2 regions of the Brevibacillus sp. NRS-1366 genome follow, and region 1 is predicted to be linked to the other one. Evidence: riboswitches for the same ligand, from Rfam matches in the RefSeq annotation. Region 1 holds a riboswitch; the other holds the start of a gene.
The links. A riboswitch is a leader RNA that binds a small molecule or an ion and turns the genes downstream of it on or off. The one in region 1 is predicted to bind S-adenosylmethionine.
Positions count from the first base shown of each region.

Region 2: it holds a riboswitch for S-adenosylmethionine, as region 1 does, so the genes downstream of both, metK (methionine adenosyltransferase) here and metH (methionine synthase) in region 1, are expected to answer to the same signal.

Region 1 covers NZ_JBITPN010000019.1:143,236-159,298, reverse strand. Annotated here, with positions in the region: gene ACIFQN_RS13130 (HD-GYP domain-containing protein) at 1-407, shown strand, start outside; partial or broken gene ACIFQN_RS13125 (universal stress protein) at 553-648, shown strand; gene ACIFQN_RS13120 (hypothetical protein) at 651-845, opposite strand; gene ACIFQN_RS13115 (deoxyribonuclease IV) at 921-1,763, shown strand; gene ACIFQN_RS13110 (hypothetical protein) at 1,815-2,216, shown strand; gene ACIFQN_RS13105 (sigma-54 interaction domain-containing protein) at 2,306-3,733, opposite strand; gene ACIFQN_RS13100 (CoA transferase subunit A) at 4,015-4,680, shown strand; gene ACIFQN_RS13095 (3-oxoacid CoA-transferase subunit B) at 4,680-5,342, shown strand; gene ACIFQN_RS13090 (transporter substrate-binding domain-containing protein) at 5,384-6,196, shown strand; gene ACIFQN_RS13085 (amino acid ABC transporter permease) at 6,278-6,943, shown strand; gene ACIFQN_RS13080 (amino acid ABC transporter ATP-binding protein) at 6,962-7,702, shown strand; gene ACIFQN_RS13075 (thiolase family protein) at 7,729-8,910, shown strand; gene argS (arginine--tRNA ligase) at 9,000-10,715, opposite strand; gene ACIFQN_RS13065 (hypothetical protein) at 11,095-11,751, opposite strand; gene ACIFQN_RS13060 (YjcZ family sporulation protein) at 11,929-12,036, opposite strand; SAM riboswitch class I at 12,255-12,356, shown strand; gene metH (methionine synthase) at 12,471-15,917, shown strand; gene ACIFQN_RS13050 (bifunctional homocysteine S-methyltransferase/methylenetetrahydrofolate reductase) at 15,991-16,063, shown strand, end outside.
Region 2 covers NZ_JBITPN010000063.1:2,825-18,887, reverse strand. Annotated here, with positions in the region: gene ACIFQN_RS34190 (PAS domain S-box protein) at 1-1,734, opposite strand, end outside; gene ACIFQN_RS34185 (CheR family methyltransferase) at 1,676-2,503, opposite strand; gene ACIFQN_RS34180 (response regulator) at 2,532-5,234, opposite strand; gene ACIFQN_RS34175 (glycosyltransferase family 2 protein) at 5,408-5,782, opposite strand; gene ACIFQN_RS34170 (response regulator) at 5,852-6,559, opposite strand; gene ACIFQN_RS34165 (sensor histidine kinase) at 6,592-7,734, opposite strand; gene ACIFQN_RS34160 (polysaccharide deacetylase family protein) at 7,731-8,747, opposite strand; gene metK (methionine adenosyltransferase) at 8,897-10,108, opposite strand; SAM riboswitch class I at 10,244-10,344, opposite strand; gene ACIFQN_RS34150 (S8 family peptidase) at 10,445-12,973, opposite strand; gene ACIFQN_RS34145 (SLAP domain-containing protein) at 13,210-14,205, opposite strand; gene ACIFQN_RS34140 (SLAP domain-containing protein) at 14,245-15,207, opposite strand; gene ACIFQN_RS34135 (accessory Sec system S-layer assembly protein) at 15,299-16,063, opposite strand, start outside.

The sequences.
Region 1 (16,063 bases):
TGCCCCGTGGTCTCACTGGCGAGGAAATACATGAATTCGCGAAGATCGTTGCGATCTGTAATTACTACGACAATCTCATCTCGCCTTTTTCAGAGGAAAAGGAGACCCTGCCGGCCTATGAGGCATGCGAAAGAGTCATGGGGCTGGCTGAAAAACGCTTTGATCATAAAATGGTGGTTCATTTCCTGCGTTCCATTGCGCTATACCCGACTGGTACGTCTCTCAAGCTAAGTACGGGCGAAATCGGGGTTGTGATTGATCAGAACCGTGGCTTGCCTTCCCGGCCGGTGGTTCGCATCATCAAGAGAGAGAAAGCAGCCAATAAACGAATGACAGAGGATCATGAAATCAATGATATTGATCTGAGTGAGGAGACGACGATTTTCATTACAGGTGTGATGGAATAGAGCAAAAGGATTCATCAGGGTTTTTCTCTTCCAAGATCAGGGATATTCCCTACATACAAAAAAATGGGCCAGGGCTACAATGGAGGCAGGCAAAAGATTGAACGATAAACGATATCCTTTGCCATGATGAGATGTTCTCGGTCACCATGGCTTGGGTGGTATAGCCGGAACTCTGCTGGGAAGTGTTACGTTCAAGACCATTCATCGCACCAAAACCCCGCTATTGATTGTCAAAACATAGATTTACGCCAGGTAGGAGCAACTGTCCGTTTCGCGGGCAGTTGTTTTTTGGTTGTCAAAAGGAGCGTCCCAGACAATCCGGGAGCTTCTCCAAGCGGCGAACAGGACGATGACGAATACGCTGATCAGCGAAGTAAGCTGCATGAGCGGACCTGCCAGCAATGAGCCTGTCATCATGAGTCCGACCAAGAGAGGCATGATGCGAAGCCCCATTCGGTTGAGAAAGCATGCCTCTGGGGAAAATGGGAAGTGAAGAAGGGAGGGGGGAGTTCTTTGCAGATTGGATGTCATGTCAGTATACGCTATGGCTATGAGGAAGCGGCACGAACAGCGAGCAGGCTGGGAGCAAGCGCCTTTCAGTTTTTTCCGAAAAACCCGCGAAGTTTAGGGGTAAAAGCCTATGATGCTCGTGATGCTAGAGCCTGCCGCAAGTATTGCGAGGAACAGAACATGCTCTCGATCGCTCATACTGCCTATCCGGTTAACCTTTGTACGGTTGACAGTGAGCTGTATAAAGTCACTGTGCAATCTGTGCGAAATGATCTCGACATTGCTGAAGCTTGCGGGGCAATCGGCGTTGTCGTCCATTTTGGTCATCACAAGGGACCGGATTTGCTGGAAGGCTACAAGCTGATGATCCAGATGCTCAATGAAATTCTGGACAGCTGGAGCGGCAAAGCAAAAATACTCGTCGAAAACAATGCAGGGCAGGGTAGTCGGATGGGCACGACACTGGAGGAATTGACGCAAGTGAGGGACCTCCTCGCTGAGCCGCAAAAAGTCGGCTTTTGCTTTGATACGTGCCACGCATTCGGCAGTGGTCTATGGCACGGGCATGATTGGGAACAGGTTGCGGATAAGATGCGCGAGCTCGGTTACTTCGCTCATTTGTGTGCCGTCCATCTAAATGACTCCATCTATCCGAGCGGCTCCTTTCGCGACCGCCACGCTAGGATAGGCAAGGGATTGATCGGCGACGACGCATTTGCCTCATTTCTGCGTACGTCCGAATTGCAGGGACTGCCGCTTGTTCTGGAGACTCCAAAAGAAGGGGAGGACAGCCACGCTGAAGAGATCAAGCATGTTCGCCACTTGGCAGACAATTGGCAGCTTTGACCTACTTGTGGTACAGTGTGAGATGAAGTGGTCAACAAGGGAGGGGTACCTATGATAAAGCGAATTAAGGTTACGATCGCGGATTTTGCTCCGCTTAAAGAGAATTTAAACAACCCGGAGGAATTGGCTCTGTACGAAGCTGCCAACGGGAATACATACGATGCTGAAATCGAGCATGACGGCTATGCGATTATCGACGTCACTGAGGAAGATTATATCGAGCTTGCACCAAGCGAGTACCAGCTCATGATTGAGGATTGGACGATCGCGGGACATATTGGGGAGTGGACACTGCAAACCAAATCAGATCCTGCAGACGACAAAGCTCTTTTGTACCGTAGTGTAGATGCTGACGGTAACGAGGTTCAAGCGCCGCAATCCTTGCCAAAACACGTAGTGGAACTGATTGCCAATACCTGGTTTGGGAAAAAGGCAAAAAAGATTGAGGAATAAAGTGAACAAAGAAGAATAGTACGAAGGAGCGCTGTACGATAGCGCTCCTTTTTTGTTGATCCTTTTGGTGAAAAACCGACTGCTCTTTGTTAGGTTGTTTCGTCCTCGGAATCCAGCTGGATCTCATACTTTTTGATCCGGCGCATCAAGAGAGACTGGGTGATGCCGAGGGCAGAAGCCGTTTTTCGGGTGGTTTTGTGGATGCGCAGGGCTTGCATGATAAATTCCACCTCGATTTTTTCCATCCGCTCCGTCAGGGAGAGAGAGCCTAGTGTGAGGATGCCTTCCTCGAGCTCGCGAATGCTGCGCAGCTCTTCTGGCAGATCGGTGACGTGAATCTCATCGAGCTTGGACGTGATGACGATCCGCTCAACCAAATTTTCCAGCTCCCGTACATTTCCGGGCCACTCGTATTGGTGCAAAACATCCAGCACTTCTGAGGTGAACCGCCTTTTCTGGTTATGCTTGCGGTTGAATTTCTGCAGATTATGGTGCAGCAGAGGGAATACATCATCTTTTCGCTCGCGCAATGGCGGCACATTGATCGGCAAAATATTGAGGCGATAGTACAGGTCGTGTCTGAATTTGCCCATCCGCACCAGTTCCTGGAGATTGGCATTGGTGGCTGTAATAATCCGGATGTCAGCCGTATAGGTTTTGGTGCCGCCGATGGGCATAAACGTTTTGTTTTGCAGGAGCAAGAGTAATTTAGACTGCAGGTGGTAAGGGAGCTCGCTAATTTCGTCCAAGAACAGCGTTCCTTTATCCGCCATTTTAACCAAGCCGATTTTCCCCGAATGACTCGCTCCGGTAAACGCCCCTTTGTGATAGCCAAACAGCTCAGACTCGATCAAGGTTTCCGGAATGGCGCTGCAGTTGACATGGATGAAAGGTCCGTCGCTACGCTCGCTCAACTGGTGTATTTGTTCTGCCAGATAACTTTTTCCCACACCTGTTTCACCTGTAATGAACACAGTAGTGTCGATGGGCGCGGCTTTTTTCATCAGGTCCAAAAGGGCGAGATAGGACCGGCTGTTGCCGATCAAGGTTTGGGCAGAGCTCTGGCTCGCTTCCCACTTCATCAGCTGGATCTCTTCGCTGTAGCGCTTTAAGAGTGAGACCGTTTCTTCCAACTGCGAACTGGCTCGGGCTGCCTCCGTGATGTCCCGGGAATGGGCGACGATCAGCTCAGGCTTTCCATTCTCATCAGGGATGATATGCCCGGTCACCAGGAACTTTCCTTTGCTATTGACCATTTGAATGGTAGTGGTGGGTTTCCCTGTTTCCAGCACCAAGCGCGTGACAGAGGGATTGAAAATTCCTATTTCTTCTAATTCCGACACGTTTTTCCCAATGAGCTCGGATTTTGGTACGCCACACAGGTTTTCACTCGCATTGTTGAGCCATAGTGTGGTTCCCTGCGCATCAGAAATGAAAATACCGTCTGCCAGCGCGTTCAGAATATCAATGAAACGGTCGACTGAGGACAAAGCTAGTATCTCCGCATCTTTCTCCATATGGATAAGCTCCCCCCATTTTTCAACTGATTGTACAGGATCATACTGCTTATTGTATAGTGAATCGGTTTTGAAATAAATGAGTCGAAATAGATTCGTGCGAAAATATTGCCTTTTTCCTATTTTCGATTCGAAAGTGAATCTACTTCGATTCGTCAAAAAAGACACGGTTTCAGCATAATTCGCCATTATTCAGCTTTTTTGGTGTTGGCACAGGATTTGCTAATGTAAGAGAGACGTAAGCGACTTACAAGAATAAGAGAGATAAGGAAATGCATGCTATGTTATCGAAATTGGTGACTCGCGAACAGGCTGTAGAACAGGTACAGGATGGTATCCGACTGATGCATGGCGGCTTCGGTACGATTGGTTCACCCGCATTATTGATTGATACGATCTTGCAGAAGGGCGTGCACAGTTTGACGCTCATCGGGATTGATGCCGGGTATCCGGGTGTAGGAATAGGCAAATTGATCACTCATGGTCGGGTGAGACGTCTGATCACTACGCATATTGGCTCCAATCCCGAAGCCGGTCAGCAAATGATGGACGGGAAACTCGAAGTGACATTTTGTCCACAAGGGATTTTCGCAGAAAAGATTCGTGCGGGAGGTGTTGGCATCCCCGGAATCGTTGTGGATGCAAATATGGGAGGAGAGGCGACGGAAGGAGGAGAGCCAGTCATCTTTGCCGGAAGGCCCTGTCGGATTGAACCGGCGATTACGGCTGAAGTAGGGATCGTCTATGCGAAACAAGCGGACACGTACGGAAATCTCATTTATGACAAGGCGGCGAGAAATCTGAATCCTTTGGTAGCGATGGCTTCAGATATCACCATCGCTGAGGTGGAAGACATTGTTCCTGTAGGAGAATTGGACCCGGAGAAAATCGTGACGCCTGGTATCTTTGTGGATTGGATTGTGACGCGCGGCGGAGGGAGTTACTAATGGGTCTGGAAATGGATCAGCGAAATATGATCGCGAGACGTGCAGCCAAAGAGATAGACCCCGGGATGGCTGTTAATCTAGGGATCGGGATTCCCGAGCTGGTTGCAGATTTTATCCCGAATGAATGGCAAGTGATGTTTCACTCGGTAAATGGAATCCTCGGGCTCGGACCTACGCCTTTAAAGGGTGAAGAAGATCAGCATATTTCCAATGCGGGTGGAGCGCCTGTAACCGTTGTGCCAGGGGCATCGTATTTCGACAGCACCATTGCTTATGGCATGATCCGCAGAAGGAAGCTCGATGTAGCTTTTATTGGGGCTCTGCAGGTGAACCGCAAAGGCGACTTGGCAAACTGGATCGTTCCTGGATCACGTGTTCATGGTCTCGGTGGCGGAGCAGAGCTGGCGTTCTACGCAAAAAAAGTGATTGTACTGATGAGTCATGTTGATCCCAAAGGAGAGCCGAAAATTCTGAGGGAATGCACATTGCCGCTTACAGCAAAGCGTTGTGTCGATTTGATTATCACAGAGAGGGCAGTTATTGAAGTGACACAGAATGGATTGCTGCTGACAGAGGTCATGTACCCGTACTCTTTGGAAAATGTCATTTTGCATACCGGGGCGACTTTAAATATTTCAGAAAATTTACAACTGGTAGAGTAGCGAAACAAGAAAACGCTATCAAAAATGAGGGGGCTTACCAAATGAAAAAAACAATCAAGACTATCGCATGCGTATTATTCTCCATGTCACTTCTCGTGGGATGTAGCCAAGGCGCTTCTCCTAGCAGCAATGGGGGACAAGCGGCTGCACCAGCTGGCAATGCATCTTCTATGACAAAAGAGGCGGGAGTATTCATTTACGCCGCATCAGGTGAATACCAGCCATTCAGTTATTTCAAAGACGCTCAATTGACCGGATTTGATGTCGAAATCGGTAATGAGATCGCCAAGCGCCTGGGTCTTGAGCCAAAGGCAGTGACCTCGCCATTTTCGGGGATTATTGCTGGCGTAAAAGAAGGGCGCTACGATGCGGCAATTGCCAGCCATGCGATTACGGAAGAGCGGAAGCAGCAGATTGATTTCGCTGAGCCGTACTACTTGTCCGGCGGGCAGCTGTTTACACGCCCAGACGGCACGATCAGCACACTCGAAGAATTGAAAGGCAAGGAAGTGGCGGTTGCTCTGGGCACCACACATGAAAAAATGGCGCGTGAGTATACGGATAACATCAAGACTTATGACAGTGATGTAACTGCCCTGCGTGCCATGGAGCAAGGAAAACATGATGTGGTGATTACCGATAGCGTCGTAGGAGAGATTGCCATCCAACAAGGTTTGAAAATCAAGAAAAGCGGAGCAGCCCTATCAGAAGTTCAGCATGGAATCGCTGTACGAAAAGGAAACACAGAATTGCTGAACAAGATTAACGAAGCTTTGAAGCAAATACATGAAGACGGTACCTACGTCAAATTGAGTGAAAAGTATTTCAATCGTGATATCAGCAAAAACGAATAGGCATTTCTCATACCGCCTGCCGTACCCTTGGACACAAAGGCATGGCAGGTACATTCCATTACAAGCGAGGGGTGGCATCGAGTGCCCAGTTTTGCACATCTGACAGAAGAATTTTTCCGCACATTGCCGTTTTTTTGGAAGCCATTGCTACTGACGTTCGAATTGACGATCGCTTCCGTCATTGTAGGTTCTCTTATTGGGTTGTTTGTCGCGCTTTTAAAGGTATCCAAGATCCCTGTGGCGGCGTTTATCGCCAATGTTTACATCATGGTCATCCGCGGCACTCCGCTGATCGTTCAGATTTTTGTTCTCTATTTCGGTTTTTATAAAGTCATCGATCTCGGTCAATTTTGGTCGGCCGCCCTCGCTCTGGCGATCCATAGCGGAGCTTACATCGCGGAAATTTTCCGGGGGTCTATCCAGTCGATCGATAAAGGACAGATGGAGGCGGGATTGTCTTTGGGTATGTCCGCTCGCCAAACCATGCGCCGTATCATTTTGCCGCAAGCCTTGAAAAGGTCCATTCCGCCACTCGGCAACCAGTTTATCTTGTCGCTAAAGGAGTCGTCTCTGGCAGCGTTCATTGCGATGGACGAATTGTTCTCTCTGGCACGCCGCTTGTCTGCGGAAACCTTCGATGAAATGACGTATTTTTTGATCGTGGCCTTTTACTACCTGGTGGTTGTCATGATATTTACGTATATTGTCCACCTGATGGAAAAGCGTTTGGCCAAAGGAGACGCGTAAAGCGCTGGGGGGAAAACGATGGATAACAAACAAGAAATGATACGTGTGCAAAATCTGAAGAAAAGCTTTGGTCAGGTAGAAGTTCTCAAAGATGTTACCTTGCAAGTAGGCAAGGGTGAGGTCGTGGTTTTAATTGGTGCGAGTGGATCTGGAAAGAGTACCTTGATCAGATGCATCAATTTTCTGGAAATCAAAGACGGCGGAGAAATCTTCATTGAAGGGAAAAGCGTGGATGCGAAAAAGGACGATTTGACGAAGGTCCGTCAAAAAGTTGGGATGGTGTTCCAGCACTTCAATCTGTTTCCGCACAAAACGGTTTTGGAAAACATCATGGAGGCCCCTTTGATCGCAAAGAAGGCGGACAAGGAAAAAACTAAGCAGGAAGCGCTCCGGCTGTTGCAGAAGGTAGGTCTGTCTGAAAAGGCTGACGTCTATCCATCAAGCCTCTCCGGTGGACAGAAGCAGCGTGTGGCTATCGCACGTTCGCTAGCGATGAAGCCAGAGATCATGCTGTTCGACGAGCCTACATCAGCCCTTGATCCCGAGCTGGTCGGAGAAGTCCTGGAGACGATGAAGCAGCTGGCCCAAGAGGGGATGACGATGATCATCGTGACGCATGAGATGGGGTTTGCCAAGGAAGTGGCTGATTGGGTTGCTTTCATGAATCAAGGCAGGATTGTCGAGATGGCACGGCCTGAGGAGATTTTTAACAATCCGAAGGAAGAACGTACGAGAGAATTTTTGAACCGGGTATTGTAGAGAGACAAAATGAAGGGAGCATTGGCATGAGAGAAGTTGTAATCGTATCGGGGGTGCGCAGTGCAGTTGGCGCATTCGGTAAAAGTCTGCGGGACACTGCAGCCACAGAACTGGGACGTCAGGTTTTGGAAGGCTTGATGAAGCAGGCAGCTTTTCCGAAGCAGAAAGTCAATGAAGTCATTTTTGGAAATGGTTACGTACATGGAGGAGGGCTTAATGCTGCCCGCATCAGCTCACAGCTGGCCGGATTTCCCCGTGACGTGTACGGGCACATCGTCATCAAAGCGTGCGGTTCGGGTTTGAAAGCCATTAGCAGCGCTGCTTTGGCCATTACTGCGGGACAGGAAGATGTTGTGGTAGCAGGCGGTGTGGAGAGTATGAGTAACGTTCCCTATTTGGTAAAGAACAGATGGGGGAGCAAATTCGGTAACTTGACCATGGAGGATGCACTTTTGTCCGATGGCTTGATCTGCTCGCTTGAGGGTGAGCACATGGGCATGACTGCAGAAAGACTAGCCGCGGAGTACGGGATCTCGCGTGAGGAGCAGGACCAATTTGCCTTTGAGAGCCACAGGAAGGCAGCGGCAGCCATCGAATCGGGCAAGTTCTCGGGTGAGATCGTGCCGATTGAGATCAAGGAGCGCAAAGGGATTCGGATTTTTGAGCAGGATGAATCTGTGCGGCAAGATATCAAGCTGGAGGAGCTCGCAAAGCTGCGCAGCGTGTTCCAAAAAGAGGGGACGATCACCGCGGGAAATGCTTGTCCGATGAATGATGGAGCAGCAGCCGTATTGATGATGTCTCGCGAAAAGGCTGTTGAAGCCGGGTTGATGCCACTGGTGAAAATAAAGGCGTTTGCCAGTGCTGGAGTTGAACCTGGCGTAATGGGGATCGGGCCAGTGCCAGCGACAAAAAAAGCGCTGGAAAAAGCGGGCTTGACACTCGATGAGATCGGACTTATTGAACTGAACGAAGCTTTTGCCGCACAAGCTTTGGCTGTGATCAAAAGCCTGGAACTGGACCTGGGCAAGGTGAACGTCAATGGAGGGGCGATCGCCCTGGGCCATCCGGTAGGAGCGACTGGCGCAAAACTGACTGTGACCCTGATGAACGAAATGATTCGCAGCCGAGTAAAGTATGGCATGGTGACGCTTTGCATGGCAGGCGGGATGGGCATGTCGGTGATTTATGAAAACTTGACACTCTAAAACGCAAGAGGACGACATACCAAAAGCCGGCGCTTCCTATGGAGAGGAATGCAGCCGGCTTTTGGTATTGGTAAGCAAATGGATGCGATCTACATTTCTTCAGGGGCTGCCAGACCGAGCAGACGCAGACCTTCCTTGAGGACCGCAACTACTGCCGCTACGAGCTGGAGACGGGAAGCTTTCACATCTTCTTCCTCCGCGAGAATGCGGACATTGGCATAAAACTTATTGAAAGACTGAGCCAGATCAATCACGTATTTACCAATTTGAGACGGATCGAAATGGTCTGCTGCCCGTTCGATGACTTCTGGGAAGCCGTTCAACAAAGTAATGACTGCCCATGCTTCCTTGCTGTGGAGTGAGCCTGCGGCAAGGTTGACAGTGGAGGTGTGCTGGTAGTTTCCTTTGCGCAGAAGCGAGCATGCACGAGCGTGTGTGTATTGTACGTACGGTCCTGTTTCGCCTTCAAAGGTGAGCATTTCTTCCCAAGAGAAATTGATGTCGTTCAAGCGGTAGTTTTTCAGGTCGTGGAAAATGACAGCGCCTACCCCAACCTGACGGGAGATCTCTTCTTTGTTAGCCAAGGAAGGATTTTTCTCCTCGATTACTTTCTGTACATCCGAAATGGCTTGTGCCAATACTTCTTCCAGCAGAACGACCTTCCCTTTGCGGGTAGACATTTTCTTGCCGTCCTTCAGCATCATGCCGAATGGGATGTGGTGCATATCTGCCGACCAGGAATAGCCCATTTTCTCCAGTACTTTATAGAGCTGCTGGAAGTGCAGACGCTGTTCATTCCCAACGACGTAGAGCGCTTTGGCGAAATCATACGTTTCGTGACGATACAAGGCAGCGGCCAGATCGCGGGTTGCATACAAGGTCGCGCCATCCGATTTTTTGATCAGGCAAGGCGGCATGTTGTACTCGTCGAGATTGACGACCAACGCTCCGTCTGATTCGGTCAGGAGACCTTTTTGCTCCAAAAGGGTAACGATGCGATCCATTTTGTCGTTGTAGAAGGCTTCCCCGTTTGTGGAGTCAAACGACACGTTCATCAGATCGTAAATTTTCATGAACTCTTTTAACGATTCATCACGGAACCAATTCCACAGATGTTCTGCTTCTGCGTCGCCGTCTTCCAGCTTCTTGAACCATTCGCGACCTTGGTCTTCGAGAGAGGAGTCATGTTCTGCTTCCTCGTGAAAGCGAACGTACAGGCTCAGCAGTTCTTTAATGGGCTCGGCTTTTACCTTTTCTTCGTCTCCCCACAGGCGATAGGCCACAATCAGCTTGCCGAATTGTGTACCCCAGTCACCCAGGTGGTTGATGCGAACAGGCTCGTAGCCTTGTTTTTCCATGATGTTGGCGATAGCATTTCCGATAACAGTAGAACGCAGGTGGCCCATTGAAAAAGGCTTGGCGATGTTTGGAGAGGAGAGGTCAATGGGCACCTTGCGACCTTGTCCGAGGTTGCTGTCGCCGTATTTGCTGCCTTCGGTAATAATCGTTCCGATTACTTGTGCAGCTACATTTTCTTGATCCAGGAAGAAGTTTACATATGGTCCTACTGCTTTTGCTTCTTGCAAGGGAGCGCCAGAGAATTGTCCAGCCAGCTCAGTGGCGATCATCGGTGGTGCCTTCCGGAGTGCTTTTGCCAACTGGAAGCAAGGGAACGCGATATCTCCCATGGATGGGTTTGGCGGTGTCTCCAGCATGGCGTATACGTTTTCTGTTGTAAATGTGTCCACGCCTAGCTGTTTGAGAGCGGAGGCGATCTTTTCTGCTACTTGGTGTTTGTAACTCATTATGATTCTCCTTTCTGATCTGAAAAAAAGGGTAAATGCCGAGAAAATAGAAAAAACCCCTGCGTCTCCTTCAAAAAGAGACGAGAGGTTGTACTCCCGCGGTGCCACTCTTGTTGTTTTTGTCTCCTTATTAAAAAAGGAACAAAAACCGCTTAATCTGCGATAACGGGCAGTCCCGGCAAAACCCTACACAATCCGTTGTATCACGTTCACAACTAAGATGTTCAGGACGCATCTCCGAGGGGCGCTTCCTCACATTGTACTGGCATCGGGCTCACACCATCCCCAACTCGCTTAGGCTGCACATATGGAGTACTATCCTCATCCACGATTCGTATTGTCTATAGCATTATAGCTGGTGAGCACCCTATTACGCAACTCACTCCTCCGATTTTTTCAGGATCTCGTCCAGGGAAGCGAAGTATTCCTTTGTCAGCTTTTCTTTTTCCTCAGCACTCATGCCCTCGGAAGCTGTCCATTGCTGCTTGAACTTTTCCAGTTGTTCCAGCATAGCGAGCTCTGCTGCCGCATCTTCCTCGAGATCATAATTTTCGGAAGGGTCAAAGGGAATCAGGCGATTGTCGTTGCCGCTGCGCAAATAAGCGGAGCGCCAATGATCAGGAAAACAGTATGGCTGCTCACCAAACATAAGGGCGAGGACATCATCGGAATCAATCGGCAATAAATGATCGTAATCGTCTCTACGTCCGCCCTCGGATAAATTGATGTGGGACAGGAAATAGCGGAGGAAATGCTCACCGGTCTCGGCATTTTTGACGATGGAATACGTTTCAAACTCGGTTTTCTCCAACTCTTTGATCGTCTCCAGACAGGACAAAAATTCGTCCTTTTCACGAGGGAGTAATGAGTCCATAATCGTATCGTTCCTTTCGTTTTGCTGGGTAAGCCCCATGATAGCAAAAGCCACTCGCTCTGACAATGAATGCGGGGTAGTCGAAATAAAAAATAAATGAAACCTGTCACAAAAAGGCGTTAGCTGGTTCAAATGAATGTCGTTGTTCAAAGGACTTGGCATACCTCGAAAAAGACACCCTAGTTACGATTAAGCGCGAAGAGGCAGAACAAGCGGCATTAGAAATGCTCGCCAAATATAACTTTCAGGTGAAATCGTGAAGGAGCCGTAACAAACAAAAAAGGGCTATCCCGCCGCCACTCAGATGGCTTTCGGGATAGCCCTTTCTCTACTCATTAACTAACACTCGTCACACGAACACCCAACAATGACCAGCAGGATAAACAGTACGAGCACCAATGCGAAGCTTTCGCCGAAAAAGCCATTTCCGCAGTAGGAAGTACTCATGTTTGTTTCCCCTCCTTTCCGTTATGCTCTAGTCTATACACGAATGCACAGATTGGCGTGGGCGAATGACTAGTGCCCAAAAAAATGGGCGCAGGTCGAGCAAATCGCAGTAAATAATAGACAAATTCTCAATTGACGAAGAGACAGGGGGGTGTTAAGATACTGTCAAACCTTAAAAACAATTGACAAAGATCGAATAACTTAATAACATTGTACGACTCTTATCCAGAGAGGCAGAGGGACTGGCCTGATGAAGCCTCGGCAACCGGTAAAAATCCGGTGCCAATTCCAGCAAAGCTACGTGCTTTGAAAGATAAGAGGATGGTTCAGGCGTTGCTGTATCCGCGGACAAATCCTCTTCTTTCTAAAAGAAGGGGATTTTTTTCGTCCCCGATTAAATAAATAAGCCAAAGCAGTGGAGAAGGAGCAAGTGAATGAAACCTACTTTTCGTGAACAACTTTCCCGAAAAATTCTGATTTTGGATGGTGCGATGGGGACCATGCTGCAGCAGGCAAACCTGACTGCAGATGATTTCGGCGGAGAGGAATACGACGGTTGTAATGAACTGTTGAATTTAACCAGACCCGATGTGATCCGTTCCATTCATGAAAAATACTTGGAAGCAGGGGCTGACATCGTTGAAACCAATACGTTTGGTGCAGCTTCAGTCGTATTGGCCGAGTATGATGTAGCAGACAAGGACCTGGAAATTAACATCGCGGCAGCCAGGTTGGCAAGAGAAGCTGTGGATGCCTATTCGACAGAGGAGTGGCCACGCTATGTGGCTGGCGCCATGGGTCCAACGACCAAAACGCTCTCACTGACAGGCGGCGTTACGTTTGATGAACTCGTTGAGGCGTACTACCGCCAGGCAAAAGGACTCATCATCGGTGGTTCTGATGTTCTTCTACTGGAAACCTCGCAAGACACGCTAAACGTCAAGGCTGGAGGCATCGGGATCCGCAAGGCGTTTGCGGAGCTGGAAAAAGAGATTCCGGTCATGCTGTCTGGAACAATCGAGCCGATGGGAACCACTCTTGCTGGCCAAAACATCGAAGCGTTCTACTTTTCCCTGGAGCACTTGAAGCCAGTCTCCATTGGTTTGAACTGTGCGACAGGGCCAGAATTCATGCGTGATCACCTGCGTACGTTATCCGGGCTGGCACAGTGCGGGGTGAGTTGTTATCCCAATGCCGGATTGCCGGATGAGAACGGTCATTATCACGAAACACCACAGGGACTTGCAGCCAAAATGCGTGCTTTTGCAGAACAAGGGTGGTTGAACGTAGCTGGTGGATGCTGCGGGACGACTCCAGATCATATCAGGGCGCTGGCAGAAGAACTGAAAGACTGCAAGCCGCGGGCAAGCGTCACTGAACCAGTGAGTGCCGTCTCTGGTATAGAGGTTGTTTATGTTGAAGACGACAATCGTCCTCTCTTGGTAGGAGAACGTACCAACGTAATCGGTTCCAAAAAATTTCGGGATCTGATCAAAGACGGGCTTTACGAAGAAGCATCAGATATTGCCCGAGCCCAAGTGAAGCGCGGCGCACACGTCATCGACATCTGTTTGGCTGACCCCGATCGCGACGAATATGAAGATATGGAAAAATTCTTGCAATTTATCGCGAAAAAAGTGAAGGCGCCACTGATGATCGACTCAACAGACGCCAAAGTGATGGAGCTGGGACTGCGTTATTCCCAAGGAAAGGCGATTCTCAACTCTATCAACCTGGAGGATGGACTAGAGCGATTTGAAGAGGTCGCTCCGTTGATTCATAAATTCGGTGCCGCTGTTGTAGTCGGAACGATTGAGGAAGCGGGCATGGCAGTCACGCGCGAAAAGAAGCTGGAAGTAGCCAAGCGCTCTTATGATATTCTGGTCAACCAATACGGAGTAAAGCCGCAAGACATCATCTTTGACCCGCTTGTCTTCCCTGTAGGAACCGGTGATGAGCAATATATTGGTTCCGCAAAAGAGACGGTAGAGGGTATTCGATTGATCAAACAAGCGATGCCAGAATGTAAGACAATCCTTGGCGTGAGTAACGTTTCCTTTGGATTGCCGGCAGCAGGACGTGAAGTGCTGAACGCCGTGTTCTTGTACCACACGACAGTAGCGGGTCTGGATTACGCCATTGTGAACACGGAGAAGCTGGAGCGTTATGCCTCGATTCCTGAGAACGAAAGAAAACTGGCTGAAGCCCTTTTGTTTGAGACAAACGACGAGACCTTGGCAGCTTTCACCGATTTTTATCGGCAGAAGAAAAAGGATGTCAGTGTAGAAGTATCCTCCCTCACCCTGGAGGAAAGATTGGCCCGCTATGTAGTCGAAGGCTCCAAGGACGGACTGATCGAAGACCTGAAGCTGGCTTTGGAAAAATACGTGCCGTTAGAGATCATCAATGGTCCGCTGATGACCGGGATGGAAGAGGTAGGCCGCCTGTTCAATGGAAACCAGCTCATTGTAGCTGAAGTATTGCAAAGCGCAGAAGTAATGAAAGCATCCGTATCTTTTTTAGAGCCGTTCATGGAAAAGTCGGATGCAGCCGCAAAAGGAAAAATCCTCTTGGCTACGGTCAAAGGCGACGTGCATGACATCGGCAAGAACTTGGTCGAAATCATCTTGGCAAACAACGGGTATGAAGTAGTCAATCTCGGGATCAAGGTGCCGCCTGAGCAGTTGATTGCGGCATGCAGGGAACAGAAACCAGATGCCATCGGCTTGTCAGGTCTACTCGTTAAATCAGCGCAACAGATGGTCATTACCGCGCAGGATTTGCGCGAAGCAGGAATTGACGTCCCGATGATGGTAGGGGGCGCTGCCCTCACTCGCAAATTCACGTCGAATCGGATTGCGCCTGAGTACAAAGGAATTGTGTTGTATGCAAAAGATGCGATGGACGGACTTGATCTCGTAAATCGTCTGCAAAATCCTCTAGAACGTGATCGACTTGTAGAAGAGCAGCAAAACTTGTTGGAGGCCGCGGCCACCGTACAACCGATAGTGGAAGCTAAAAAAGCGCCACTCCCTGCGCGCTCTGCAATCAGCCGGACAGCACCGATTCATTTGCCGCCTGATTGCGATCGACATGTGTTGCGTCAATACCCGATCAGCCATTTACAGCCTTATCTGAATCTACGGATGCTCTTGGGAAAACATTTAGGGGTTCGCGGGAATGTCGAAAAACTGATTGAGGCAGGCGACGAAAAAGTAGTTCAGCTGTACGATTTGGTTGAAGAGCTATTGACCGAAGCCAAACAGCAGGGCACGATCACTGCACATGGTGCGTATCAGTTTTTCCCAGCCCAAGCGGACGGCAACGACATTCTAGTCTACGATCCCAAAGACCACACCAAGCTCTTGGAGCGCTTCTCATTTCCGCGTCAGCCGGAAGAGCCGCACCTGTGCCTCTCTGACTTCTTGCGCCCTGTAGAGAGCGGGGAGATGGATTACGTCGGATTCTTGACGGTAACAGCAGGAGGAGGGATTCGGGAGCTTTCCACCGAGCTGAAGGAGCGGGGAGACTACTTGCGCTCTCATGTACTCCAAGCGTTGGCGCTTGAGCTGGCAGAAGCCTTTGCCGAACGTGTTCACCACATTATGCGTGACGGCTGGGGGATTCCTGATCCGCCGGAAATGACGATGCTGGAGCGTTTCGGTGCTCGTTATCAAGGGATTCGTGTATCGTTCGGATATCCGGCTTGCCCGAACTTGGAGGATCAAGCACAGTTGTTCCGCCTTTTGCAGCCTGAAAACATCGGTATTCACTTGACGGAGGGCTTCATGATGGAGCCGGAAGCTTCCGTGTCAGCGATGGTATTTGCCCATCCAGAAGCTCGTTATTTTAATGCTGGCCCGTCGGTATTCGAAATATAAAAGGATGTTCAAAAAGTCCGGAAAACGGCACGGTTCTATAAATGAAAATTGATAAAGGAGAGAAGTGATTTCGTTGGCAACAAGCAAGAAAAATTTACAAGAGTATCTAAAGGACCACCTGCTGATCGGTGACGGAGCGATGGCAA
Region 2 (16,063 bases), on a different contig from region 1:
GACCGCCTGATCCTCTCTATGGGTTTTGATCGACAGTCGCCCACCCGATGACATGGCTTCGAGGCCGTTGAGGGCAAGATTAAGTATCATTTGTCGTATTTCTTTTTCGTCCATAGAGAGTGGAGGACATTCTCCCAGCTCCAGACTTATATATTTATCAGAGAGTAGAGCCTCTGCTTGTATCAAGGGAAACAGCGATTCAATAATCGCATTTAAATCTTGGATTTGTTTATCATTGACTTTGTTTTTGGCCAAATTAAGAAATTCGGTAATAATAGCATTAGCACGATCCAACTCATTTAACATTAAATCAATGTATTGCAAAGGATTATGAGGACTATGATTGGACAGCTGTAAAAAGCCGCGGACCGTGGTCATTGGATTCCTGATTTCATGGGCAATTCCCGCTGCCATTTCCCCAATTAAATTCAAACGGTCCAGCCGAATCATTTCATTCTCCAAGTGAACGCGCTCCGTAATATCTGTTATAAAGCGAAGAACACACTTTTCCCCGTCAATTTCAATAATTTTGGCGGATAGTAAACCCTCGCGTGTCTCGCCCATTTTGGTCACATAGCTAATTCTCGCATTGTGAACCGGCTGCAGTAAATCGAGAGGGCGTCCTCCCGTCATTTCCTTGTCCGAACTCACCGTGATTTGCAAAAAGTCAAAAGCCTTGCCCTTCACTTCCTCATACTCATACCCTGTAAAGTTGAGCCATCCCTGGTTTACATCAATATATCTGCCATCCTCCATAGATAATATGGCAATCAAGGAGGGCGACGACTCAAAAATGATTTGAAACCGTTCTTGGGACAAATGAAGGTCGTTATTGTACTGCTGCTTGCGTTCTTCCTCCAGCAGCTTTCGTTCTGTAATATCACGGATGGAACAGACAATAATATTTTGATCCTCAATGCTCGCGTCGCCTAATTGAGCATCGACAGGAAACACACTTTCATTTTTTCGCACGGCCTCGGTTTCAACCAGACTCGTAGCCAGTGGATAAGCCCCTTCACACCTTATCGCTGGGAGAAGCTTTGAAATGTGTTCGCCGAGCAATTCATCCGGAGTATATCCAAACATTTGCTCTGCGGCGGAATTCGCCGACAGGATATAGCCTTGATCATCAAAGGTTACGATTGTATCCTTCAGCGTTTCACTGATCACCCTGGCCAATGCTTCTGACTTGCGCAAATCAAAGGTAACCCGATCCAGCTTTTGATGGGCTGCTTCTAGCTCTTTCTCTCCTTGAAGCATCAAGCGTTCGTGATTTTTGTAAATACCCACGAACTCTTCCACCTTTTTTTGTAGAGCTTCCGGCTGGAAAGGTTTAAAAATATAGTCGATTGCACCTACACTATAACCGTGAAAGACATGTTCAGCCTCTTGGCTAATGGCGGTGATGAACAGGATCGGAATGTGACGTGATTTTTCTCTCGCCTTGATCAATTTGGCGGTTTCAAATCCGTTTAAGCCCGGCATTTGTACATCCAGCAATATGGCGGCAAAATCTTGCTTCAATACATACTTCAAGGCCTCTTCGCCAGATTGGGCACTAACCAAATGATATTTGGGGGAGGTCAGAACTGCTTCTAGTGCCAGCAAATTCTCCGGTCGATCATCCACCAATAAAATACTTACTTTCTGCTTAGGGAGCTCACCTAGCGATGATTCATTTGATTTTTCTGTAGATCTTTTCTGTGCAGTCAAATTCCTGGTAGTAGTTCGCATGACTAGTATACTTTACCCCCTCTCTATTACCCAAACCTAGAAACCCTGATAACACGAGACTTTCGTAAAGCAGACTATGGACATGGTCCTGCAAGATTTTATTGAAATAAATCATGACATTCCTGCAAATAATGACATGAAAATCATTAAAAGAATGGTCGGTTGCCAAATTATGCTGAGCAAATACAACATTTTCTCTGAGGAACGGTTGAAAGATCACATTTTCAAATGTAGCCGTATAGTACTCGGAAAACGCTCTGGTCCCTCCCGCCTGCAAGTAATTTTTGGTGTACATCTGCATCCGATCCAACGGAAAGATGCCTTGCTTTGCTTTTTCAAGAATACTTTCATTCATGTCGGTTGCGTAAATTTTTGTTCTTTCATACAAGCCTTCTTCATGCAAAAGAATGGCCATGGAGTACACTTCTTCACCCGATGAGCAGCCCACATGCCAAATCCGTATGGAAGGATACGCTCTCAGCAGGGGGATAATCCTCGTTCGAAATGCGAGAAAAAAGGGTGGATCTCGAAACATCTCTGTCACATTAATGGATAAATCATCGAGCAGTCTTTTCATGGCACCGGGATCATGGAATATTTTTTCCTGGAGGCCCGATATGCTTTTCACCTTTTCTGCTCGGATACGATGCCAGATTCTGCGCTGAAGAAATGGCTCGGCATAATTGCGAAAATCGAATCCAAAATAGCGATAGATTCCTTCCAAAAGAATCGCCATCTCTATTTTTTCCAGCTCCAGCTTATCCAGCATCTTGATGTCTACCAATATCTAATCCCACCTATCTGTAAAGCCATACCCTCATCAAAGAGAACAGCTGCTCTAAATTTACAGGCTTGCTGATATAATCGGATGCACCTGCTTCTATGCATTGCTCCCTGTCATGCTTCATGGCTTTCGCTGTCAGAGCGATAATCGGCAACGTCTGATATTCCGGCTTTTGACGTATCATTCGCATTGCCTCAAACCCATCCATCTCTGGCATCATGATATCCATCAGGATCAAATCGATATCCTGGTTATTCATTAATACGTCGATCGCTTCTCGCCCATTTTCTGCAAACACAACCTGCATATGGTGTCCCTCAATTGCAGTAGTCAGCGCAAATACATTTCGCATATCATCGTCCACAATCAGTATTTTCTTTCCGACCAGCAAAGCTTCGATCGAATCATTTACGTTGATTGTGTCAGCTGATTCTACCTCTTGAAATAAGCTGGCAGCAGCCTCCTTCTCGGCGAACATGGTGATCTCATGACGATAAGGGATATAGAGTGTAAAGGTACTCCCTTTTCCTTCTTCACTCTCAATGCCGATATGCCCGCCCAGCAAAATGGCCATTTTTCGGCTGATCGACAAGCCAAGCCCCGTTCCCCCATACTTTCTGCTGGTTGTCCCATCTGCTTGTTTAAATTCTTCAAAAATAATATCCTGATTCTCTTTGGAAACACCGATCCCTGTATCCGTGACAGAAAAGGCGATCAGTATGTCGTCCTCGCTGCCAGAAGTAAAGGTTTCTTCGTTTGCTCTTCCGATATGCAGTGAAACGCTTCCTTTTTCCGTGAATTTAAAAGCATTCGATAGTAAATTTTTCAAAATTTGCTGCAATCTCTGCTCATCGGTCCAAATCATTTTGGGCACATCAGGAGCGATTTCCACTGTAAACGAAATGCCTTTTTGACGAGCGACAGGCATAAACTGCTTTTCTACGTGCGCTTTAATCGAGCGAAGCGTTACATCCTCGGGTGTCACTTCCACATTGCCTGATTCGACTTTGGCGAGATCCAAGATGTCATTGATCAAATGCAACAGATCATTTCCTGATGAGTAAATGGTATTGGCATACTCCACTTGCTTCGCCATAAGGTTTTTCTCATTATTTTCAGCAAGCATTTGGGCCAGAATCAAGAGGCTGTTCAGCGGTGTACGAAGCTCATGCGACATATTGGCGAGAAACTCCGATTTATACTGGGAGCTAATCGCAAGCTGCTGTGCTTTTTCCTCCAAGATCAATTTGGTTTTTTCCAGCTCTTTTGTCTTCTGCTCCGAGTTTTCGTATTGTTCTTCGAGCTTTTCATTAATCGTCCGCAGTTCTTCCTGCTGAAGCTGCAGCTCTTCTGATTGGCTTTGCAGCTCTTCGGTCAACGCCTGAGAATCTTGCAGCAGTTTCTCGACCTGCATCCGGCTCATAATGCTGTTGATGGTGGCACCGACACTGCTCATGACTTCCTCTAGCATCAACTGCTGCAGAGGACTGAACTCTGTAAGAGAAGCCAATTCAACAACAGCCAGTACTTGTCCCTCGAATTCTGCCGGAACAATCATGATCATTTTCGGTGAAGCGAGTCCGATCCCGGAGGTAATTTTCATATAATCGTCTGGAATCTCTGTGAGTGTAATCTCGCGGTTTTCCAAAGCGCACTGACCGACAAGCCCTTCGCCCAATCGAAAACCTTCTCCTCCAACCTCAGCGTCGTTATCAGCGTAGGCTGCGAGCTTGCGAAGACGAATGCCGTCTGCTTTGCCTTCTTTGATATAAAAGACCCCGTAGCTCGCGCCGACCATTGGTGTCAGCTTCGTGATGAACAGACTGGCTAAATCGTGAACATTTTCGATTCCCGCATACATCGTAGCAATTTCGGCAACGTGCGTTTTAAGCCAGCTTTGATTCTCAGCTGTTTCACTGAACTCTTTTACTTTCTGAATATGCTCCTCCAAAGCTTGGGCCATGTTATTGTACGCATCAGAAATTGCGCCGATCTCATCCTCTGAATGGATTTCGAGTCGTGGTAATTTATCCGTTTCATAGTCAGCTACTTCCGTCATCACAGAGGTGACCTGCTTTAGACTGCCTGTGATGCTTCTGACCACCCAAATCGTAATTCCAATTCCAATGACGACACCCAGCACCACGTATACATAAGTCATATTGACTACAAATTGATAGCCATTTTGCGATTGGTCGAGCTCTTGAATCATCGCTTGTTCTTCGATTTTCTTTAACTCGTCAATGATCTCAAACATTTGCTCGCGAATATTTCTGCTTTCATACCAGTAGAGCCGATTGGCTTCCTCTTCTTTGCCTGCCTCCCGAAGATTCTCAATCTTGTATTGATTATTCTGATAAATTTCCCCGAACACTTGCAGCTTTTGTACCAATTCCTTTGTTTCCCCTACCCTTTCCAACTTCCCGAGATCGTCCATAGCTATTTTCAAATTCACATTGTTTTGATTGATATTCTCCTGAAAGACCGGGATCAGTTCTGCTGGCGGGTTGGCTAGCATGCCTCGCGAATCCCTGCTGATGCTATTTAAGTTTTGATTAATAATATTGACCAGCCTGACCTTCTCATAGCGCTCCTGCACGACTCGATTCAGATTGTGATTGAGCTGATTCAGCATACTCATGATAAAGGACAAGAGAATGATACTGAGGACAATAATAAAACAAAAACCTACATATAGCCGCGTTTTAAACTTCATGTGTAGCAATCCCCTCGATCCAGCACAAAAATAGGCATGGTTGATATTTCCATTTATTCTTAAGGTGATCATAGTCCAAGAACGAAGAAGAATTCAATATGTACGAATACAAAATTCAGAAAATATTTTCCATAAGGAAACCTAGACATTCTTTTTTGTATAAAAAAAGAACGCTAAACGCGTTCCTTTTCATTCAAACTGCGTAAATCAATCGTTACGATTGTAGATACAGGTGCAGCGTCCTCTTGTCGATCCAATAGATAGCAATATGGATAGCGATCAAAAACATCTGATATCTGGGCCGTATCATCCAGTGAACCATCATCTATCAATGTAATGAGGATGGGCTTGCCACTCCAATAGGATCGGAACAGCAGCTTCCGAACGACTCGCTCCAGTACCTGTTCTGAATCACGCAGCAACAACCGGTAATGCTCATGGGGCAGTTCGGCAACTCCGCTCGTTTGCCGGATCCAGCGCTCAGCTATCATCACGAACAAAGAGGAGCAGCCAAATGCCGCCAATAGCCATACAACCAGTTCTTCCATCACGGTCATACCTCCTCCACTACTAAGGTATGCCTGATAGCTTGAACAGGGTGCCAGTCCTACTGTAATCTACAGTTTCACCCAGCCGTTTTTAATGGAGATAACGACCGCCTGTGTACGGTCCTGTACGTTCAATTTTTGCAAAATGCTGCTGACGTGGTTTTTGACAGTCTTTTCACTGATAAACAAAAACTCGCCTATCGCACGGTTGCTTTTACCTTCTGCCATCAGTTGCAATACTTCACGCTCACGGCGCGTCAAGGATTCGATTATTTTCGGATCAATGGTTTGCGAGTCATCTAAGGAGAAGCTGCGTTCTGCCGATCCCTCTTGCTCGCTCAAACGACGGAATTCCTCAATCAGTTTACCCGTTACTTTGGGATGTATGTATGCACCGCCACATGCTACGACGCGCACAGCATCAACCAGATCGCTCGTCCCCATCTCTTTGAGCAGGTAACCGGACGCTCCAGAGCGCAAGGTACGGTAGACGTAGCCTTCATCATCATGAATCGAGAGCATGATCACACGCGTAGTAGGGCTAACCGTAATCACATTTTCAGCAGCAGAAACGCCATTAATGTTTGGCATGTTGATATCCATCAAGAGCACATCCGGCTTGTGTTCCTCTGCTAAAAGAGCGGCCTCTCCTCCATCGGCACCTTCTCCGACGACCTTGAAATCCTCTTCCATTTCCAAGATGCGCTTTACGCCTTCCCGGAACAATTGATGGTCGTCTACAATTACGATACGGAGCTCTTGCTGTCTTTTATCCATGGTTCATCCCCCTGTACATATTCTGTAAGATTTCACAATTTCAGCGGTATTTGGAAAATGACCCTCGTTCCCTCGCCAGGAGCAGACTGTAAATCCACCAAGCCCTCCAATAACTGAACGCGCTCCTTCATGCCGAGTAATCCGAACGAATTGCCGTTTGCCATCCGTTTATCCAAATCAAAGCCAACACCATCATCTTTTACAACGAGGCTGAGGGATTCCTGCAAAAATTCCACCTTCACTTGAACAGCCTTTGCCTCGGCATGCTTTTCTACATTGTTCAGGCACTCCTGAACCAACCGAAAAATCGCAGCCTTCACTGAACTGCGCAAAGGAGGCTCTATTCCAAATATTACTAAATCAATGGAAGAAGCGATACGTTCTTCGCAGGTTCGAATATACTTTTGCAAGGTAGGCACTAACCCTAGATCATCCAGAGCCATTGGACGCAAATCAAAAATAATCCGTCTGACGTCAGCCAAACTCATCCGGACCATTTCTTTCAACTCATGGAGCTCCATCTGCGCCTCTAAAATACGCTCATTTTTCAGCATTTTTTCCACAATCTCCGAGCGCAGCACGACGTTGGCCATAGATTGTGCCGGGCCGTCGTGGATTTCTCGCGCTACTCGCTTGCGCTCTTCCTCCTGCGCCTGGATGATTTTCAGCCCCATCAGTTGGTGCTGTTTTGCCGACTCCAATGCCTCTCCGATTTTACTCAAATCGCCAGTCAAATAGCCGAGCACCACACCCATTTGCGAGACCAGCTTTTCAGCCCGGATAATGGTTTCTTCCAACGTCCGCAGTTGGCGCTCCAAATCGTTGCGTCTGCGTTTCAAGTTGTTTTCCCGCTCCCGGTAAATGGAGAGCTCCACTTGAATGCGACTCGCTTCTTCATAGGCGATCCGAATGTCTTCCTCGGTGTACATATGGAAATTACGACTCACCAAAACCAGCCTGTTGCGAGACTTTTGGTAGGCAAGCTCCAGGGCATCTACTTTTTGAATCACTTTGGAAATTTCCTGACGCAGCTCATGCAAATCGAACTTTAGCGAATTGCCTTGCTGTCTGGCGCTTTCCGCTATATCAAATATTTCGGTTTTACTCGTCTCAACAGTTTCAATCGTTCGCTTGATCACCCCATCGAGCACGCTGATGTCAATCGCTTTGTTCATGATTGCTCTCCTTCAAACTCATTTTTCGCTTTCGTGAACAGCTGATGGAGGTTCGTCTCATCCACATCTTGTAACCCTACGTCATTTCGAGGGATGGCAAACGGATTTGTACCGCGTTTGGCTAGCCCTGGTGTAGAGGTAAACACATACTCGTAACCGGCTTGCCTGGCAGTCTCTAATACAATGTGGTTCGTGTAGCCAAAAGGCAGGGAGAGTGCTTTTACTTCTTTGCCGATCCATGAACCAAGGCCTGCACGTGACATGCGGAAGTCTACAAACAGTCTGTCCCTGTACTCCTGTTCGCCTTCCAAACGGTTCAGATCCTTCAAATAGACAGGTGCCGTTTCTGGCCCCAGTTCTCCCCATTCATTTCGGGCTTCTTCCTCATGCAAGCTGTACGTATGGGAACCGATGTCAGCAAGCCCTGAGGCAAGCATCTCATTCACCTGTTGACGCGTCAGCGGTGTAGTCATATTCTCGCGTTTTCGCTGCTCTACATCTCGCAATCGACCTGCAATCGCAAAGTTGACAGAAGAATAACCGTATGCACGCAAGATCGGGAATGCTTTTGTGTAATAGCTCTCATATCCGTCATCAAATGTAATCAATACTGCATTCGCGGTCGATAAGGTACCCGTCTGCACAAATTGCAAAAACTCTGCAAGCGATATGGGATGTAAATCATTCTCATGCAAAAACGCCATGTGCCGTGCAAATAGTTCCGGCGATATGACGTACCTCTGACCAGACTCATCTGTCACATGATGATACGTTAATACAACGACCTGATTGTTGTACCACTTTTTCGGGCTTACCGTTGCATTTTGTGTTGCTGTGACGTTTGGCTCAGCATTTGCTGCCTCGCTTATGAAGTTAGACGTATCAACTTGGGGAAAAGGTTGCACTTTTTGCGCATTCTTTTTTACCAAACCCGATTCACCCAATAATCCAAGGGCCATGACAAAAAACAAACAGGTAACAAACACGATCAGGAAGAGCCTTCTTTTCTGCAAAAAACCCCTCCTCACTTCCCTTTTAGGAGATTCGACACATCCCTACAAATTCCTTTGTCCACTCTTCCCCAATAACTGGATAGCCAGGCAACAAACCGGCCACACAAAAAAGAGCCCAGTAACAGTACCAGGCTCTTTCTTTGCAGTTATTATTTTCCCAGTTGCGCTGCCTCTTGCTTCAGTACTTCTGCTTTGTCTGTTTGCTCCCATGGAACATTCAGGTCGTTACGTCCGAAGTGGCCATAAGCCGCTGTTTGTTTGTAGATTGGACGACGCAGGTCAAGCTGTTTAATGATACCAGCTGGACGCAGATCAAAGTGTTTACGAACCAGTTTCACGAGATCTTCTTCGGAAACAGTTCCTGTACCAAACGTATCTACAGCAATGGAAACAGGCTGTGCTACACCAATTGCGTAAGCTACTTGAACTTCGCACTTGTCTGCCAGACCTGCAGCCACGATGTTTTTCGCTACATAACGAGCTGCGTAAGCACCGGAGCGGTCTACCTTGGTTGGATCTTTACCAGAGAACGCGCCGCCGCCATGACGAGCATAACCGCCGTAGGTATCTACGATGATTTTGCGACCAGTCAAGCCAGCATCCCCTTGTGGTCCGCCAATTACGAAACGACCAGTTGGGTTGATAAAGTATTTGGTGTCTGCATCCAGGAGTTCTGCAGGAACAACTGGTTTGATTACATGCTCAACCAGGTCCTTTTTGATTTGCTCCAAAGTCGTTTCTGGAGCATGTTGGGTAGAAATAACAATCGTATCGATGCGAACAGGTTTGTCTCCGTCGTACTCAACGGTTACTTGCGTTTTTCCATCAGGACGCAGGTAAGCCAGCGTGCCGTTTTTGCGCACTTCAGTCAGGCGGCGAGCCAATTGGTGAGACATGCTGATTGGAAGTGGCATCAGCTCAGGTGTTTCGTTGCAAGCAAAGCCAAACATCAGACCTTGGTCACCAGCACCGATCGCTTCGATTTCAGCGTCAGACATTTTACCTTCGCGGGATTCCAGAGCTTGGTCAACACCAAGAGCAATGTCAGCAGATTGTTCGCCGATTGCCGTGATTACACCGCAAGTATCCGCGTCAAAACCAAACTTGGCACGATCATAGCCGATTTCACGGATTGTTTCACGAACGAGCTTTTGGATATCAACGTACGTGTTTGTGGTGATCTCACCCGCTACGAGCACCAAACCAGTGGTTACGGATGTTTCGCAAGCGACACGAGCGTTTGGATCTTTAGACAGAATCGCATCCAAGATGGAGTCGGAAACTTGGTCACAAATTTTATCCGGATGTCCTTCGGTTACGGATTCAGATGTAAACAGACGACGACCTTTTTGCAAAGCCATGAGAAAATTACCTCCTTTGACCTCATACAAATAGTGTGGTAGCCGAGACAGGATTTTATCGACGTAAACGCAAGAAAAAAAACCTTTTCCGTCTTCGTGGAGGAAAAGGTTTGCGCGCTTTATGCTTCCTTCATCCTCTTATCGGCCAGAACAGATGTCCGTTCTGCTGGTTAGCACCGCTCTAGTCGGTTGCCGGGCTTCATCGGGCCAGTCCCTCCGCCTGCTCTGGATAAGAGTATCCATTACGGTTTATAGAATAATTGTTTTTCTCTGCGGTGTCAATAGACACATTTAGCGAAGCGCGTATTTCCCGCGTACTTGACGTGGGAAAAGCCGTTATAATTTATACGCTTTTGAAATCAAGACCACTACCTCTGCCCGCGTAGCAATCCCCTGCGGTTTGAAAGTCGCTCCATATCCATTCAACCAATTCCGCGCCGTCAGTGCTTCGATAGAGGAAGAAGCCCAGTGGCTGGCCGGCACATCGCGATAGGAGGACGTGCTTCGATTATACAACAGAACCTTTTGTGCACGGGCGATCATAGCCGCCATCTCCGCACGGGAAATCGCCTGATCAGGCTTCATCTGCATGTTTGGATAGCCCTTCAAGATGCCTTTCTGATAAGCGATTCCCAAATTGTTGTACGCCCAATGTTTGGTCGACATATCCCGAAAGACGGCCTTGCCTGTATAGGAGCTCCCTACAGACTCGCCGCTCGCCCTCATCGCCTGAATCAGCATAGTGGCAAACTGCGCCCGAGTCACAGCCTGATTCGGCTTGAAGGTCGCATCGTCAAACCCTTTGACAATCCCTCTGGCGCTCAGCCTAACGATCTCGGAGCGCGCCCAGTGGTCCGAAATATCGCGATATCCAGCCAGCAGTGGCTGCTGATTCACAGTCAAGCGATACAGATCATACTTGAAAGAGATTCCGCTGTTCAAACGGATATAATACTTACCCGGCTGCAAACGCAATCCCATGATTTCTCTGCCCTGATCCGATAGCTCAGCCACTTCATTCGTGGTAGCCATCGCATAATCGAGATTTCGTTCACTGTAGAGAGCCAGTCTCATCCCATTGGTGACCGGAATAAACGGGGCACGAATACTCACGTACGATTCTGTCTTGACCGTAAATTGGAACCAGTCAGAATCAGACGCCGTGGGGAAATTTCCTGTCATCAAGGTTCCGCCGCTTAATGGAGACGCCTGGTGGTAGGTGTCATTCGGTTCATTCGGATCTTTTTTTATTGGAGTAAAGCCTAAGTCCAGACGGTATTCCCCATTTACAGCATTGTGCTCATATTCACTCACACGGATAAGATATTTACCCGGAGATACTTCTTTTCTCATTTCGACAGCTGGATTGTCACGGTCGCCGCTATAATAGGCTGGGTCCCAAACTGTATTTTTCCCATCTTGCTTGCCAACGGTCAAGACAACATCCATCCGCTTGTTGTCAGGGGTGACTGCGACGTTCATTTGACCATATTCGCGAACGTAATAAGAGAACCAGTCCTGATCTCCCTCAAAATGAAAATTGCCTGTGGCGCTGATCTGATTCCCAACGAGCGGCCTGGCTGTGCTCACTGTATCATTCGGTTCATTTCGATCCGGGTTGATGCTGAATCTGCTGGTCAGCACGTACGTAAAGGAATTGACCCCGGCATTTCGCATGAGTCGAATATTCATCGTTCCAGCCTTGGCAGGGATTGTGACTGTATCCCCATTTCCGATGTACTGCGTGACGGGTGTCCGATTGTCTGAATAAAAAGTAGCTGCCATCGCTGAAGAAACCCCTGAAGTAACCGTAGCCGTAAAGCTTACTTTTCCATCATAAGGAACGTCCATCTTGAACCAGTCAACCGTGTCATTCGGTCCGAGATTCCCGCGGATTTGCGCCTCGATCGGAAAAGCCTTCGCTTTGGAAACAGAGTTGTTAGGCTCCAGGAAATCGGATGACATCGGAGAACGCACAGCCTTATTGACATCCAGCAAGCCATAACCGGTTGTTCGATCCCATCCCTCTTGGCCAATATCCTTTGCAGTCTGGTAGAGCTGCATTCGAACGTCCAGTGGACTTAGCTTTGGATAATGTGCAAGTATCAGTGCAGCAGCACCCGCGACTTGAGGAGCAGCCGCTGAGGTTCCGCTAAAAGAGCCGTATTTTCCGCCAAGCTTGGTCGTATATATATTGAACCCAGGAGCCATCATATTCAGCTCTGGACCGGTATTGGAGGCGGGAATCGGCTGGTTATTGCTTTTGACGGCTCCTACAGCTACAACGGTCGGATAAGCAGCCGGATAGGCCACTCGATTCCCTTCATTCCCACTGGCGGCGACCAGGATTGCTCCGCTTCTTTCCGCACGGTTCACTGCATCAGCCAGCGCCTTTGAGTAGGACATGCTGCTAAACGACATCAGGATGATTTTTGCGCCTCGATCCAGGGCTGTATTTATTCCTTTTGCAACCAGATCAATATCGGCAAAACCTCTTTTGTCCAATACCTTAATTGGTAAAATGCGAGCATTCCATAATACACCCGATACCCCTATGGCATTATTCCCTTTAGCACCGAGGACTCCGATGACTTCGGTTCCATGTCCATTGTCATCCTGGGCGCTTTTTCCTGGACTGACTAGATTAATGCCCGGCAGCAAATTCCCTTTTAGGTCGGGATGATTGTAATCAGCTCCCGAGTCCAGAACAGCAATCACAATCGACTCGTTGCTGTGTGCTGCTCCCCACGCTTTATCTGCGTTGATCTGACCCAAATGAATCTGATTGTCTAAATAAGGATCATTCGTTCCAGCAGCGAATACGGGATGAACATCGGTGACGGCCATCGTCATGACCAACACCATCACAACCGCTGCTTGTATCGTTTTCTTCATAAAAAAACAGTCCTTCCTTCTCTCTCCTGCTTTCGTGCGCAGTCAAAAGGAGTTCAGGTATAGAGAATCTTCAAAAAAGCTCGTTTTGTGCTTCTCGTCCTAGCATAGCGGATGAAAAGGGGGACGCGCAACCCTGAACATCCAGTTATTGGAACACTCTGATCGCAAGAAAACCCTTTTCACCATTGGCAAAAAGGGTTCCTCATTTACTGCAGCAGGCCTTTGTTGTCGTCTGCTTCCGGTGCTGTAAATGGCTCAGCTTTTTTTCTTTGCTGGGCCTTTGGAATAAAAGCAGTCAATTCCGCTACGTCTACCTCTTGCTGCTTCATGGAGGAAGACGGGATATCGAATGCCCATACCCGATGACTCTTCGCTTCTACCTTCATATTTTGAAGGGTATAGTGTACACGAGCAACGGTTTCTCCTGCCTTGTCATGCACAATAATCGGCACTTCTGTAAACTCCAGGCGTTTTTCCAGCCCGTTGCGGAAAACAACCACGACTTTTAGTCCGTTGTCTTCACTCGCCTTAATTTCAAGCACTTGCAGATCGACTTCACCTGCTTTTACGGGTGTTTCTTCCGCTGCTTTCTTCATATAATGCTCGGTCTCGTTTGTGGAGAGCCCGATATTTAATTCCTGATTTTCCTGCGTCTGACTACTTGGCGGCTTTTTGTAGGTCAGAGTCAGTGGAACCTCTTTTTCCGGGATTTGAGTAAACTCATCCCAGCGGAACATAAACTCAATCGGACGGCTAGACATATCTCCAACAGGTCCTGTAGCAACCAGATCAAACGTCTTCTTCGCTACCTCTACGCCCTCGGTAGTAACCAGGGTCAACGGAAGCTTTTGCAAAAGAATACTGCGATCTGTCGAATTGCGAACAAACGCGAGCACCAGGTATCCGTCATTTGTCACCTGCGTGTAAAAAGGAAAGATGCCAAGCTCATCACGAACGACAGAAGGCAATTCATCATGAACGTATTGCAGCAGCTCCTGCTCCGCGTCTTCTAATTGGTTATCCCACGGACCGTTCATGAGTAAGAAAAGCTCCTTGGATTCAATACGGTTAGCTGACTGCTCAGGCTGATCGATCCCGGATACACCCAGGTAAAATTCTTTATGCAAATGCTCGTGAATATCTTCTCTGACTTGTTCCAGACTTTCTTTGGAACCAAACCAATTCTCCAATAACCAACTCATAGGTCAACCTCCTCATTCCTGCAATAGAAAAGTTGTGGACTACTCTACTTCAAGAACCCATCTACGCAGGTTGGCATCTGGTTTTTTGACAACATCTGGCGGGAATACGATCAGCCATGGACGGCTGTTGCCCGGCTGTACACGAATCGTACTGGCATCAAGTACGCCGCCAGCCACTAGATCGCCATCTGCATCCGAAATCTTAAGTTCCAATTGATCAGGGCGATACTCATCCTTCATCCCATTACGGAACAGCATGGCAGCCACCAGATGGCCCTCTTTGGTTTTCCCAATGTCAAAGCCAGTGACCTCCACCGTGTTGATCGGAATCGGCGGCAAGGTATGCGCCAATTTTTCCAGACGATCCTTTTGGCGATCGGTCATGCGCTTTTCCATTTCAGGATCAAGCTCCAACGTACGTGGCCAAATATGCGTGCTGCTTCCAGCCTTCATCATTACTTTCCAACGACTGAAGGTAAAGTTGTCATGCAGGAAGCTTTCTTCAGGGAAGAGCAGCTCCCATGGACGACTCGAATGCGGCGGGATTGGACCCATCTCAGATAGATCAACTCTGATCCGCGCAAATGGGTTGTCATCTAAGTAAATTGCCAAACGAATATTTTTAAATCGTACGGTACGATCCGTTGCGTTACGGAAAAACATCGTAACGGCGAGCCCGTTAGGCTGCGGAACCATACTAAAACCAGTCACACTGACCAAGCCTCTAGCCATATCCGGCAATTCCGCTTGCAAGAAGCGCAGGGTGTACTTCTTCTCCGCGTCCAGCTCTTGCTCCCACATTGGGTGAAGCGAGAGTTCTGTGTGTACTCTGTTGCTAGTAGCCGCAGGTGTTGGTGCTGGCACATCTGCTTCCAGATCTGCCTCACTGCTCTTCAGCTCAGCAGCATCTATCCCTGACTCTTCTTGAATCTCTTTTTTCAGTTCTTCGATGGAACGGCTATTCTGATCTTTGCCGAACAAATTTTTCATAAAAGAAAACATGCGTAAACCTCCTCACCGTCCGTGCACGAACGAAGCTTCTTCTCATAATAATAAATGTTTCTTCCTACCCGATCAAATCAGGCTACACGATCTACGACTGCTGGGGCACACTGACTCTCCAACGGGAAAAATCAGGCTCTTCTTTTTGAAGCATCTCAGGTGGATAAATAAACATCCACGGTTTGCTGGTGCCGGCATTTACAGTCAGGCTGCCGAGCTCAAACAAGCCCTCTGCTACCTTTTCGCCAGTCGCATCAAAGAGAACCAGCGGCAGCTTTTCAAAGGAAAGGGATTGTGTCGATCCGTTGCGAATCAAAAGCATGACATGAAGCGCACCTTCATCCGTACGACGAATCTGTACACTCTGAATGTTCACTTCACCCTCTTTTAGTGCGGGCAGATTCTTAGCCAGCTCAATCAGCGAATGTTTCTGTTCGTCAGACAAAGCCTTAATCCAGGACTCTTCCAGCTCTAGCTGCTGGGGCAGGACCATTTTTTTCTGCGCCATCTCAAAGGCAATCTTCCAATTCGCCAGAAGCACGTCTACTTGCAAGAAATGCTCCCGCGTAAATACAAACGACCACGGTCTAGCAGAACGCGGCGGAATTTCCCCTATCTCGCTCAAATCAAAGGATTGGCGGGTAAACAACTGCTGATCCCCGAACAATACCACCAGCGTCATCTCTCCCAAGCGTACAGGACGATCCGAGCTATTCCGGACAAATGCCGTCACTTCTACACCAGCATCATGTGGAACGAGAGCCGTACCAGCAAGAGAAATATTCCCTTTGTCCAGTGGAGCCAGCTCCTGTGCCATAAACGAAAGCGCATATTTTTCCTGCGTACTGAGCTTCGC